3 regions of the Pradoshia sp. genome follow, and region 1 is predicted to be linked to each of the others. Evidence: predicted binding sites of a transcription regulator. Region 1 holds the regulator's gene; each other region holds the start of a gene.
What was found. Region 1 encodes LexA, which represses DNA repair genes until DNA is damaged. Its sites were predicted from a motif close to CGAACATATGTTCG; they were not measured.
Positions count from the first base shown of each region.

Region 1 (3,289 bases):
TGTTTGAGTATGGCTCTGACCCTAAGGTCACGAAATACGTGACGTGGAACACGCATCAATCATTGAAAGATACCCGAGAATTTATGGAGTTTTCCTTAGGGAAATATGAGAATAAGGAACTCGCTCCATGGGGAATGGAATGGAAAGAGAACGGCAAGCTGATTGGGACAATCGATTTCGTCTCATGGGACATTCGGAACCGAGTGGGGGAGATTGGCTATGTCCTATCACGTGATTACTGGGGAAAAGGCATCACGACAGAGGCAGCCAAAAAAGTGATTGAGTTTGGATTTGAGGAAATGGATTTAGTGCGTATCCAGGCTCGATGCTCTACAGAAAATGCAGGCTCTGAGCGGGTGATGCAGAAAGCTGGGATGAGCTATGAAGGCATTATTCGAAAAGGGTTGTTCGCTAAGGGAAAACATCATGACTTGAAGCTGTATTCCATTTTGCGAGAGGAGTACGATGCTAGAGGCGGAGGGAGAAAGAAATGAATAAACGACTGGACCCGTTAAGCGCTTCTATGAGGATTATCGAGAAATATTTCCCGGATTGTCACGGAGCAATCCTGTCCGGCAGCGCAGCTCGCGGGAGAGTGACAGAGACTTCAGATTTGGATATCATCGTTTTTGATGATTGTCTCCAGGACTCTTATCGTGAGTCGTTCATCGATTTTGGCTGGCCCATTGAGGTATTTGTCCATAATTTGACCTCTTATCAGATTTATTTCGAGCGTGATTGCCGGGACGGAAGGGCTTCCTTGCCGCGAATGATAGCTGAGGGAACGGTGTTGAAGGATATGGGAGCGTTGAAGAAGATTCAGGATGAGGCAAAGGCATTGCTAATGAATGGCCCAGAGGTGTGGACACAGGATACGATTACATACAAGCGGTATTTTATCACAGATCTATTGGATGATTTAATAGGAAGTCAAAATCGAGGGGAACGCATCTTTATCGCTGGGAGTCTGGCTGAACGATTGAGCGAGTTTGTGCTTAGGACAAATAGGCAATGGACGGGCTCATCTAAATGGATGATTCGCTCTTTGTCCCAGTATGATAAAGAATTGGCGGATGGTTTTATGGAAGCTTTTGATCATTTCTATAAAACGGATGATACGAAACCGATTGAAAGGGCAGCAGCCAGTATACTTGAACCGTATGGCGGAAGGCTGTTCGAGGGTTTTTCACTAGGAAAATAGAATAGGAAGAAGAACAATGCTTGAGCCTCGCTCAAGCATTTTTTTGTGCGGTTATGCTGCATAAACTCTAGTAAACATTCATATAGTCTACTAAGAATCTAGCAATTGAAGGAAAAAACCAGCCGTTTAATAGGCTGGCTCTTGATTAGTGAATATTTCTGTATAGGCCGATGACTTTTCCTAAAATGCTGACATTTTGAAGGATAATGGGGTCTAGCATAGAGTTCTCCGGCTGTAAGCGGAAATGATTCTCTTCCTTGAAGAAACGTTTAACGGTTGCCTCGTCATCCTCGGTCATAGCGACGACAATCTCGCCGTTGTTGGCCGTATGCTGCTGGCGGACGATCACATAGTCACCGTCAAGGATGCCGGCTTCAATCATACTGTCTCCCATGATTTCAAGCATGAACACGTTCTCATCTGCCGGTGCCATATGCTCAGGTAGTGGGAAGTACTCCTCAATGTTCTCGATCGCGGTGATTGGCTGCCCTGCTGTAACCTTACCAATAAGAGGAACACTAACGGAGTTTGCTTTTGGAATATGATCATGCGGATCCATATCAAGAATCTCAATGGCACGCGGTTTCGTTGGGTCACGTCGAATGAGTCCCTTGCTTTCCAGCCGAGCTAAGTGTCCGTGAACGGTTGAGCTTGAGGCAAGTCCGACTGCTTCCCCAATCTCCCTTACGGAAGGCGGATACCCCTTCGTCCGAACTTCTTCTTTAATGTATAGTAAAATATCTTGCTGTCGCTTTGATAGTTTTGTTGTCATCTCCCGCACCTCTTTATCTGATCTTTGTCGTTATTATATCATGAGGGGAACACTAGTACAAACATAAGTTCGATTTTTCTTGTTGACATGAAACATTTGTTCGGTTTATACTGAATTTACGAAAAGCGAACATATATTCTTATTTTGTGGAGGGATTTTTACATATGAAACACGTTTGGTCTTCTTACTCATATACCATCATTTTTACGGTTGGACTTTTTCTTTTAATTTTATTGGCGACTGTCACGAATTTTGAAAAGAGCGATGATCAATATGTGAAAGTGACGGTTGAGAGCGGAGATACGTTATGGGCTATGGCAGAGCAGTACGAGGATGCGAATATGTCTACGACGGAATTTGTCAAATGGGTTCGAGAGGCTAATGAACTTCAAACTACCCACATTAAAGAAGGCCAAACGATCATCCTTCCGATTGAAAAGAATGCGGATATCCTGCATTTGGCAGACTCAAATAAAGAATAAACGCTATAATGAGACTAGTGAAGGCCGGGGCATTCGTTCCGGCCTTCCATGCATATCTCAGGAAGAAATTATAGAGAATGGTGAGAGAAATGAAGGTTGGAATTTACTGCAGGGTCAGTACAGAAAAGAGCACACAGGAGACCTCTCTTGATAGACAGGAGCAGGAATTAACCCAGCTTGCCGCAATGAAAGGCTTTGAGGTCGTCACGATTGAAAAGGAGCAGGCGAGCGGCTATGACTTGGAGCGGGAGGGAATCCTGGTCCTGCTCGAGCAAATGCGCAATAAAGAAATAGAAGGGCTTCTTATTCAGGATGAAACACGGCTAGGCCGGGGGAACGCGAAGATTGCCTTGATGCACTGCATCTATAAGGAGGGCATTAAGCTATATACCGTGACACATAACGGTGAGCTTGAAGTGTCTGAAACAGATGCCATGCTCCTGCAGATCATCAGCATTGTTGAGGAATATCAGCGCAAGCTGCAAAACAGCAAGATTCGCAGGGGGATGAAGCGGGCTATAGAGAATGGCTACAACCCTGCCAAGAATTTGTCGAATCAGCATGTCGGCGGCGGCAGGGAGCGTTCAGAGGTCCCAATCCAAGAGATTATCGCCCTAAGAATCAAAGGGCTGACATTTGCCGAGATTACGGAGAATTTAAATCGCAGAGGCTATGAGGTCTCAAAAGCGACGGTTCATCGCCGCTATGCGGAGCATGCCGAAAAACAAAAGCATGTATAATAGATACTTCTTGAAATAGTGTCGGTTTTTCTATACGATGTCAGTAATTGATTTTTTAGGAAAAGGAGCAATATACATGCTGCCAAAAAGCAAA
Region 1 covers NZ_JBJEFJ010000191.1:2,414-5,702, reverse strand. Annotated here, with positions in the region: gene ACI35L_RS16460 (GNAT family N-acetyltransferase) at 1-494, shown strand, start outside; gene ACI35L_RS16455 (nucleotidyltransferase domain-containing protein) at 491-1,201, shown strand; gene lexA (transcriptional repressor LexA) at 1,347-1,973, opposite strand; gene yneA (cell division suppressor protein YneA) at 2,138-2,455, shown strand; gene ACI35L_RS16440 (YneB family resolvase-like protein) at 2,545-3,195, shown strand; gene ACI35L_RS16435 (DUF896 domain-containing protein) at 3,272-3,289, shown strand, end outside.

Region 2 (3,289 bases), on a different contig from region 1:
GAGCATATAGCCTTTTCCAACCTTCTTGATTGTGCTGTCAAGTTCATCATCATCCCAGGCATACTCAATGACTTCTCTCTTGCCTGAGCCCTTGCTGACCTTATAAAGCGGCGGAAGAGCAATGAAGATCTTGCCATTTTCGATTAAAGGCTTCATATAACGATAGAAGAACGTCAGAAGCAGCACCTGAATATGAGCACCGTCTGTATCGGCATCTGTCATGATGACAATCTTGTCATAGTTGATGTCCTCGATGGAGAAATCCGCACCGACTCCGCCGCCAATGGCGTGAATAATTGTATTGATTTCTTCATTCTTGAAGATATCCTCTAACTTCGCCTTCTCCGTATTGATAACCTTTCCGCGCAGAGGCAGAACCGCTTGGAAGCGTCTATCTCTCCCCTGTTTTGCGGAACCTCCGGCTGAGTCCCCCTCCACTAGATATAATTCGTTTTTCAGCGGATTACGGGATTGCGCAGGAGTAAGCTTACCGGAGAGAAGCGCCTCTGATTTCTTGCGTTTCTTTCCGCTTCTCGCATCCTCACGTGCTTTTCTCGCTGCTTCGCGTGCCTGTGCCGCTTTAATGGCCTTACGAACGAGCAGGGTGGCAATATCGGTGTTCTCCAATAAATAATAAGCTAGTTTATCAGAAATGACCGAATCAACTGCTGAGCGGGCATCGCTTGTTCCAAGCTTGCTCTTTGTCTGTCCCTCGAATTGAAGAAGCTCCTCAGGAATACGGACAGAGACGACACCTGCAAGACCTTCCCGAATATCTGAACCGTCTAGATTCTTATCTTTTTCCTTCAATAAGCCGGCTTTCCGTGCATAATCATTGAACACACGTGTCATGGCCGTTTTCATGCCTACCTCATGTGTGCCGCCGTCCTTTGTCCGGACATTATTGACGAAGGATAGGATATTTTCGGAATACCCATCATTGAATTGGAAGGAAAACTCGACCTCAATATCGGATTGGGTCCCTTCAAAGCTGACAACCGGGTGAAGAGTATCCTTCTCCTCATTTAAATAGCTGACAAAGGCCTCAATCCCATTCTCATAATGATAGACATCCTTCTCATCTGAGCGCAGGTCATGCAGCTCAATCTTCAATCCCTTTAGAAGGAAAGCAGACTCGCGCAAGCGCTCGCTCAATGTCTCACGGTTAAAGACCACAGTGGAGAAAATGGATGGGTCTGGTTTGAAATGGATGGTTGTTCCGGTTTGATTGGTCTTCCCAATCTTCTCAAGCGTCGTTACCGGTCTTCCTCCATTCTCAAAGCGCTGCTCATAGATAAATCCGTCGCGCTTGATGGTGACGACAAGCCATTCAGAAAGCGCGTTCACGACAGAAGCCCCAACCCCATGCAAGCCGCCGCTCGTCTTATAGCCGCCTTGTCCGAACTTACCGCCGGCATGAAGAACAGTGAGAATGACCTCTGGTGTTGGTTTGCCGGAGCGATGCATCCCTGTCGGCATACCGCGTCCTTTATCTACCACGCTAATACTGTTATCTTTATGAATCTTTACGATAATTTCATCACCGTACCCAGCTAGTACTTCATCGACTGAATTATCTACGATCTCATAGACTAGATGATGCAAGCCTCGAGTATCAGTGCTGCCAATATACATGCCCGGTCTTTTCCGGACAGCCTCTAATCCCTCGAGTACCTGGATGGCATCTTCATTATAATCAAATTGATTCAAATTCTTAGCCACTTATGTACCCCTCTCTATACTTTCCAAAAACTATTATATACTTTTTTATCATTAAGAACAAACGTTCTCATTCAAATAGGATTGTGCGTTCATTGCTCTATTCTTACAGATTCTTGGCCGTTTCGCAAATAGCAATTGACCTGACCGCGGAAATCGGATCCGAATCCTGAACCATTCAGAACAAAGCGATTCATTTATCGTCCCTTCTTCATATCGTAACACATGAGCAGGATTTGAAATCAAAATTTTGCATTTCAAAAGGATTTTCTGCAGGCACGCAAAAGCCGCCTTTGCTTCCAGGCGGCCAGTCTAAAACGACTTATTTCGTCAAAGCATGTTCGACTTTAATGCATCTGTCCATGATTACTTTCCGGCCCTTCTCTTGCAGCAGCTGAAAAGCTTCTTCATCCACTACACCAAGCTGAGTCCAGAATACATCCGCATCAATATCCAGGAAATCCTTTGCTAAATCCATGACAAATTCCGGCCTTCTAAACACATTCACAATATCCACATGCTCATCAAGTTCCTTCAAGGAGCCAATCGCTTTGACACCTAACACTTCCTTGACAGCCGGATTAACAGGAATGATCTCATAGCCGCTGTCCTGCATCGCTTTCGATACCATATAAGAAGTTCGCTCTGGGTTCTCAGAAAGCCCTACAACCGCAATTTTCTTTGCGTTTTTTAAGATGTTTCCGATCTCGTCCCTGCTAGGATTCTGTATCATCTTTCTTCCTCCCACCTTCTCTTGCCTTCCATACACTCATTCTTATTATATACCCGGATGGCACTTTAATATAGACTCTTCCACATAACATTTTTGATATATACGAATCAAAATCAACAGAATGAACAGTCGAACATGCCGGAAATGGATATATGTGCTAATTTGTTAAATTTCTATGCCCCTTTTGACAATCGTGTTAAAATATAGTGACACTATGGGTTAGAAAGGGTTTGGATGATGTTATACTTGATGCTTTTATTGGCCTATCTGCTAGGTTCCATACCTTCGGGTCTCATTATCGGAAAGGTGTTTTACAACACTGATATCCGTGAACATGGCAGCGGCAATCTTGGCGGAACCAATACTTTCAGGACACTGGGCAAAAAAGCAGGATTTGTGGTGACCTTACTGGATATTCTGAAAGGAACAGCTGCAACGTTTCTTCCATACATATTCACGGTGCAAACACCCAATTGGCCTGATTGGATTGCCTTGCCGCTTGTATGCGGACTACTGGCTGTAGTTGGACATATGTATCCTGTATTCGCGGGATTCAGAGGCGGAAAAGCCGTTGCAACCTCCGGAGGAATTATACTAGGGTATGAACCTGCTTTATTCGTAATTTTGTTAGTTTGTTTCTTGCTTTCCCTCTATTTGACGCGCATTGTTTCTTTATCTTCGATGATTATTGCCATTGTTGCTGTTATTTATGTTATGTTTACGAATGATTTATCTCTTCAACTATTGATCTTCTGCTTAGCTGCTTTCATTTTTTACCGCCATCGGGCAAATATTAAGCGGATTATCAATAAGACAGAGCCTAAAGTCAATCTATTC
Region 2 covers NZ_JBJEFJ010000105.1:1,726-5,014, reverse strand. Annotated here, with positions in the region: gene parE (DNA topoisomerase IV subunit B) at 1-1,710, opposite strand, end outside; gene ACI35L_RS09520 (CoA-binding protein) at 2,042-2,452, opposite strand; gene plsY (glycerol-3-phosphate 1-O-acyltransferase PlsY) at 2,690-3,289, shown strand, end outside.
Region 2: a site for LexA is predicted at 1,777-1,790, ahead of parE (DNA topoisomerase IV subunit B). Genes of this name have one in related genera too.

Region 3 (3,289 bases), on a different contig from region 1:
CCGGCGGAGGAGAAGTCGTTGCTGCCAACCAGCTGGGCAAGATCAAAACATGGACACAGATTATTGCCATCTCAGCTTTGCTGCTTCATAATCTGCCGTTTGAATGGATTTCATTTCCGTTTGCTGACCTTGCCCTTTATGTAGCTTTATTCTTTACAATTTGGTCTGGGTGGGACTACTTTGCAAAGAATAAACATGCGTTTTCAAATTCAAAATAAGGGTATCATTCCCATATAATTCGCTGAATGGAAGGTGTATGGAATGAATGCTGAGATTATAGGCGTGGGTTCAGAATTGCTGCTTGGCCAGATTGCCAATACAAATGCGCAATTTATCTCCAAAGGCTTAGCAGAGATTGGTGTGAATGTTTATTTCCACACAGTGGTAGGAGATAATCAAGAACGATTGAGACAAGCCATTGAGACAGCGGAGCAGAGAGCTGACCTGATTATATACACTGGAGGCCTCGGACCGACCAAGGATGATTTGACGAAGGAAACCGTTGCTGAATACATAGGGAAGACCTTGATTACAGATTATAAATCAATGGAGAACATTGAAGATTACTTCGCGAAGGTCGGACGCCCGATGACGGAGAATAACCGCAAGCAGGCTCTCGTGATCGAGGGCTCTGAAATCCTGCCTAATAATCACGGTATGGCTCCTGGGATGGCCGTTTCTCATGGGAATATTATTCATGTGCTTCTTCCCGGGCCGCCAAGCGAAATGCAGCCGATGTATAAAGATTACTTAGAGCCATTTCTTTTGAAGGATATGGGAAGAAGGGAGCGGATCGAATCAAGAGTTCTCCGCTTTTTCGGAATCGGGGAATCCCAGCTTGAAACCGATATCGAGGATCTTCTTGATGCACAAACGAATCCGACCATTGCCCCTTTGGCGGCGAATGGAGAGGTTACCCTTCGAATTACGGCCAAGCATGAAACAGCTGCGGGGGCTGAGGAGCTGATCAGAAAGGCGGAAGAGGAGATTCTCAGCCGTACAGGGCAATATTTCTATGGGTATAATGATACGACGCTCATGAAAGAAGCCATCGCCTTATTGAAGGAACGTGAATGGACAATCTCTGCAGCGGAAAGCCTGACAGGAGGCATGTTCCAGGAAGAGCTCACACGAATTCCTGGAGCGGGTCTCATCTTGAAAGGCGGGATTGTCTGCTATACGAATGAAGCTAAGCAAAAACTCCTTCAAATTAAAGAATCAACCATTAACGAGCATGGAGTTGTCAGTGAGGCATGTGCAATCGAGATGGCCGAAAACATCAAAAAACTGCTTGGCTCTGATGTTGGCATCAGTTTTACTGGCGTAGCAGGCCCGGATGAATTGGAAGGAAATCCGGTTGGGACTGTCTATATAGGCCTCTCTCTGCCAGGCAGAAAGCCTTTCGCCAAGAAATTAAATCTTGGCGGAATGCGTGAAGGAAACCGGGTACGCAGTGTGAAATATGGCTGTCACTTCTTGGTGCATGAGCTGAAACAATAAGCAGGAATTGATTGATTATGAAGGCTCCCCGAGCGCAGCTTAGGATCGCCTCCGACTGAAACGAAAATCAACCCGTAAGATAACAGAGCTATTGTGAAAAGGGACTTAGAAGATGCTTCTTAGTTCCTTTTCTTTTTGTCTGCTGCAATGTTTCTTATTGTTTCTTAATCAAGTAAAATGAACATTCAGTTCATTTTTTGCTGGGAAAAGACAAATATATATAGGGAATATCGCCTTTTCAGCCTATATTGCCGGACGAAAACTATGCGAATAAATGTTCGGTTTTTACTTGGCAAATGGACGTGGATGAGGTATAGTATAGATATGTTCTAACAAGATTATAGGCAATTGTTTTCATATAGATATGGGGAGGAAATAAATAGTGAGTGATCGTCAAGCTGCGCTGGATATGGCGCTAAAACAAATCGAGAAGCAATTTGGTAAAGGTTCAGTCATGAAATTAGGAGAAAGAGCTGACAGAAAGGTATCGACCATCCCAAGTGGTTCCTTAACATTGGATGCGGCTCTTGGTGTCGGCGGATATCCGCGGGGAAGAATCATTGAAATCTACGGACCAGAGAGTTCTGGTAAGACAACAGTTGCTTTGCATGCAATTGCTGAAGTTCAGGCTCAAGGCGGACAAGCAGCATTTATCGATGCTGAGCATGCACTAGACCCTGCTTATGCACAAAAGCTTGGGGTAAATATTGATGAATTATTGCTTTCACAGCCAGACACAGGCGAACAAGCGCTTGAGATTGCTGAAGCTTTAGTACGAAGCGGGGCAGTTGATATTATCGTTGTTGACTCCGTTGCGGCTCTTGTTCCAAAAGCAGAGATTGAAGGAGAGATGGGTGACGCTCACGTTGGTTTGCAAGCGCGCTTAATGTCTCAAGCTTTGCGTAAATTATCAGGGGCAATCAACAAATCTAATACGATTGCCATCTTCATCAACCAAATCCGTGAGAAGGTCGGAGTTATGTTCGGAAACCCTGAAACAACTCCTGGCGGACGTGCGCTTAAATTCTACTCTACAATTCGACTTGAAGTAAGACGTGCTGAGCAGCTGAAACAAGGCAATGATATCGTCGGAAACAGAACGAAGATCAAGATTGTCAAGAACAAGGTTGCGCCGCCATTCCGTGTGGCTGAAGTTGACATCATGTATGGAGAAGGAATTTCAAGAGAAGGAGAAGTCATTGATATTGGCTCAGAGCTGGATGTCGTTCAAAAGAGCGGTTCTTGGTATGCGTATAATAACGAACGCCTTGGACAAGGCCGTGAGAACGCCAAGCTATTCCTGAAGGAAAATCCAGATATCCGTGCGGAGATTACACAAAAAATCCGTGCAGAATATGGCTTAGACACTGATGCAGCTATTGAAGCATCTCGAGAAGATGATGAAGCACTAGATGGTTTCGACCTTTCAGAATAAGGAATTACTGTGAAAGAGGCAGCCGATTTTTTGGCGCCTCTTTTTTACCATCAGTAATTTAAGAGGGGTGCAAGAATAGAGCTGTCTTATTGAATCAGCGTAATTTTGTTTTCACAAATTTGAAAAGATGGAAATATCATGGAAAGAAACGATTGAGTGAATATAATTTCTTTATTTTCGGAAAATGAGCCTGAGTCGCGTTCTGACTTGCTCTTGACAACAAATTTTCATAACTTTACAATAGAAATGTATTAATTTCTTTTTAAAAGACATGCGTGATATTAATGATGCTGTATATTTTAAAAGCGATGTACAAGCAAGAGTGAAAATGTAGTAAAAGAGATTAAAAAAGAT
Region 3 covers NZ_JBJEFJ010000034.1:18,222-21,510, forward strand. Annotated here, with positions in the region: gene pgsA (CDP-diacylglycerol--glycerol-3-phosphate 3-phosphatidyltransferase) at 1-218, shown strand, start outside; gene ACI35L_RS03545 (competence/damage-inducible protein A) at 262-1,500, shown strand; gene recA (recombinase RecA) at 1,883-2,935, shown strand.
Region 3: a site for LexA is predicted at 1,768-1,781, ahead of recA (recombinase RecA). Genes of this name have one in related genera too.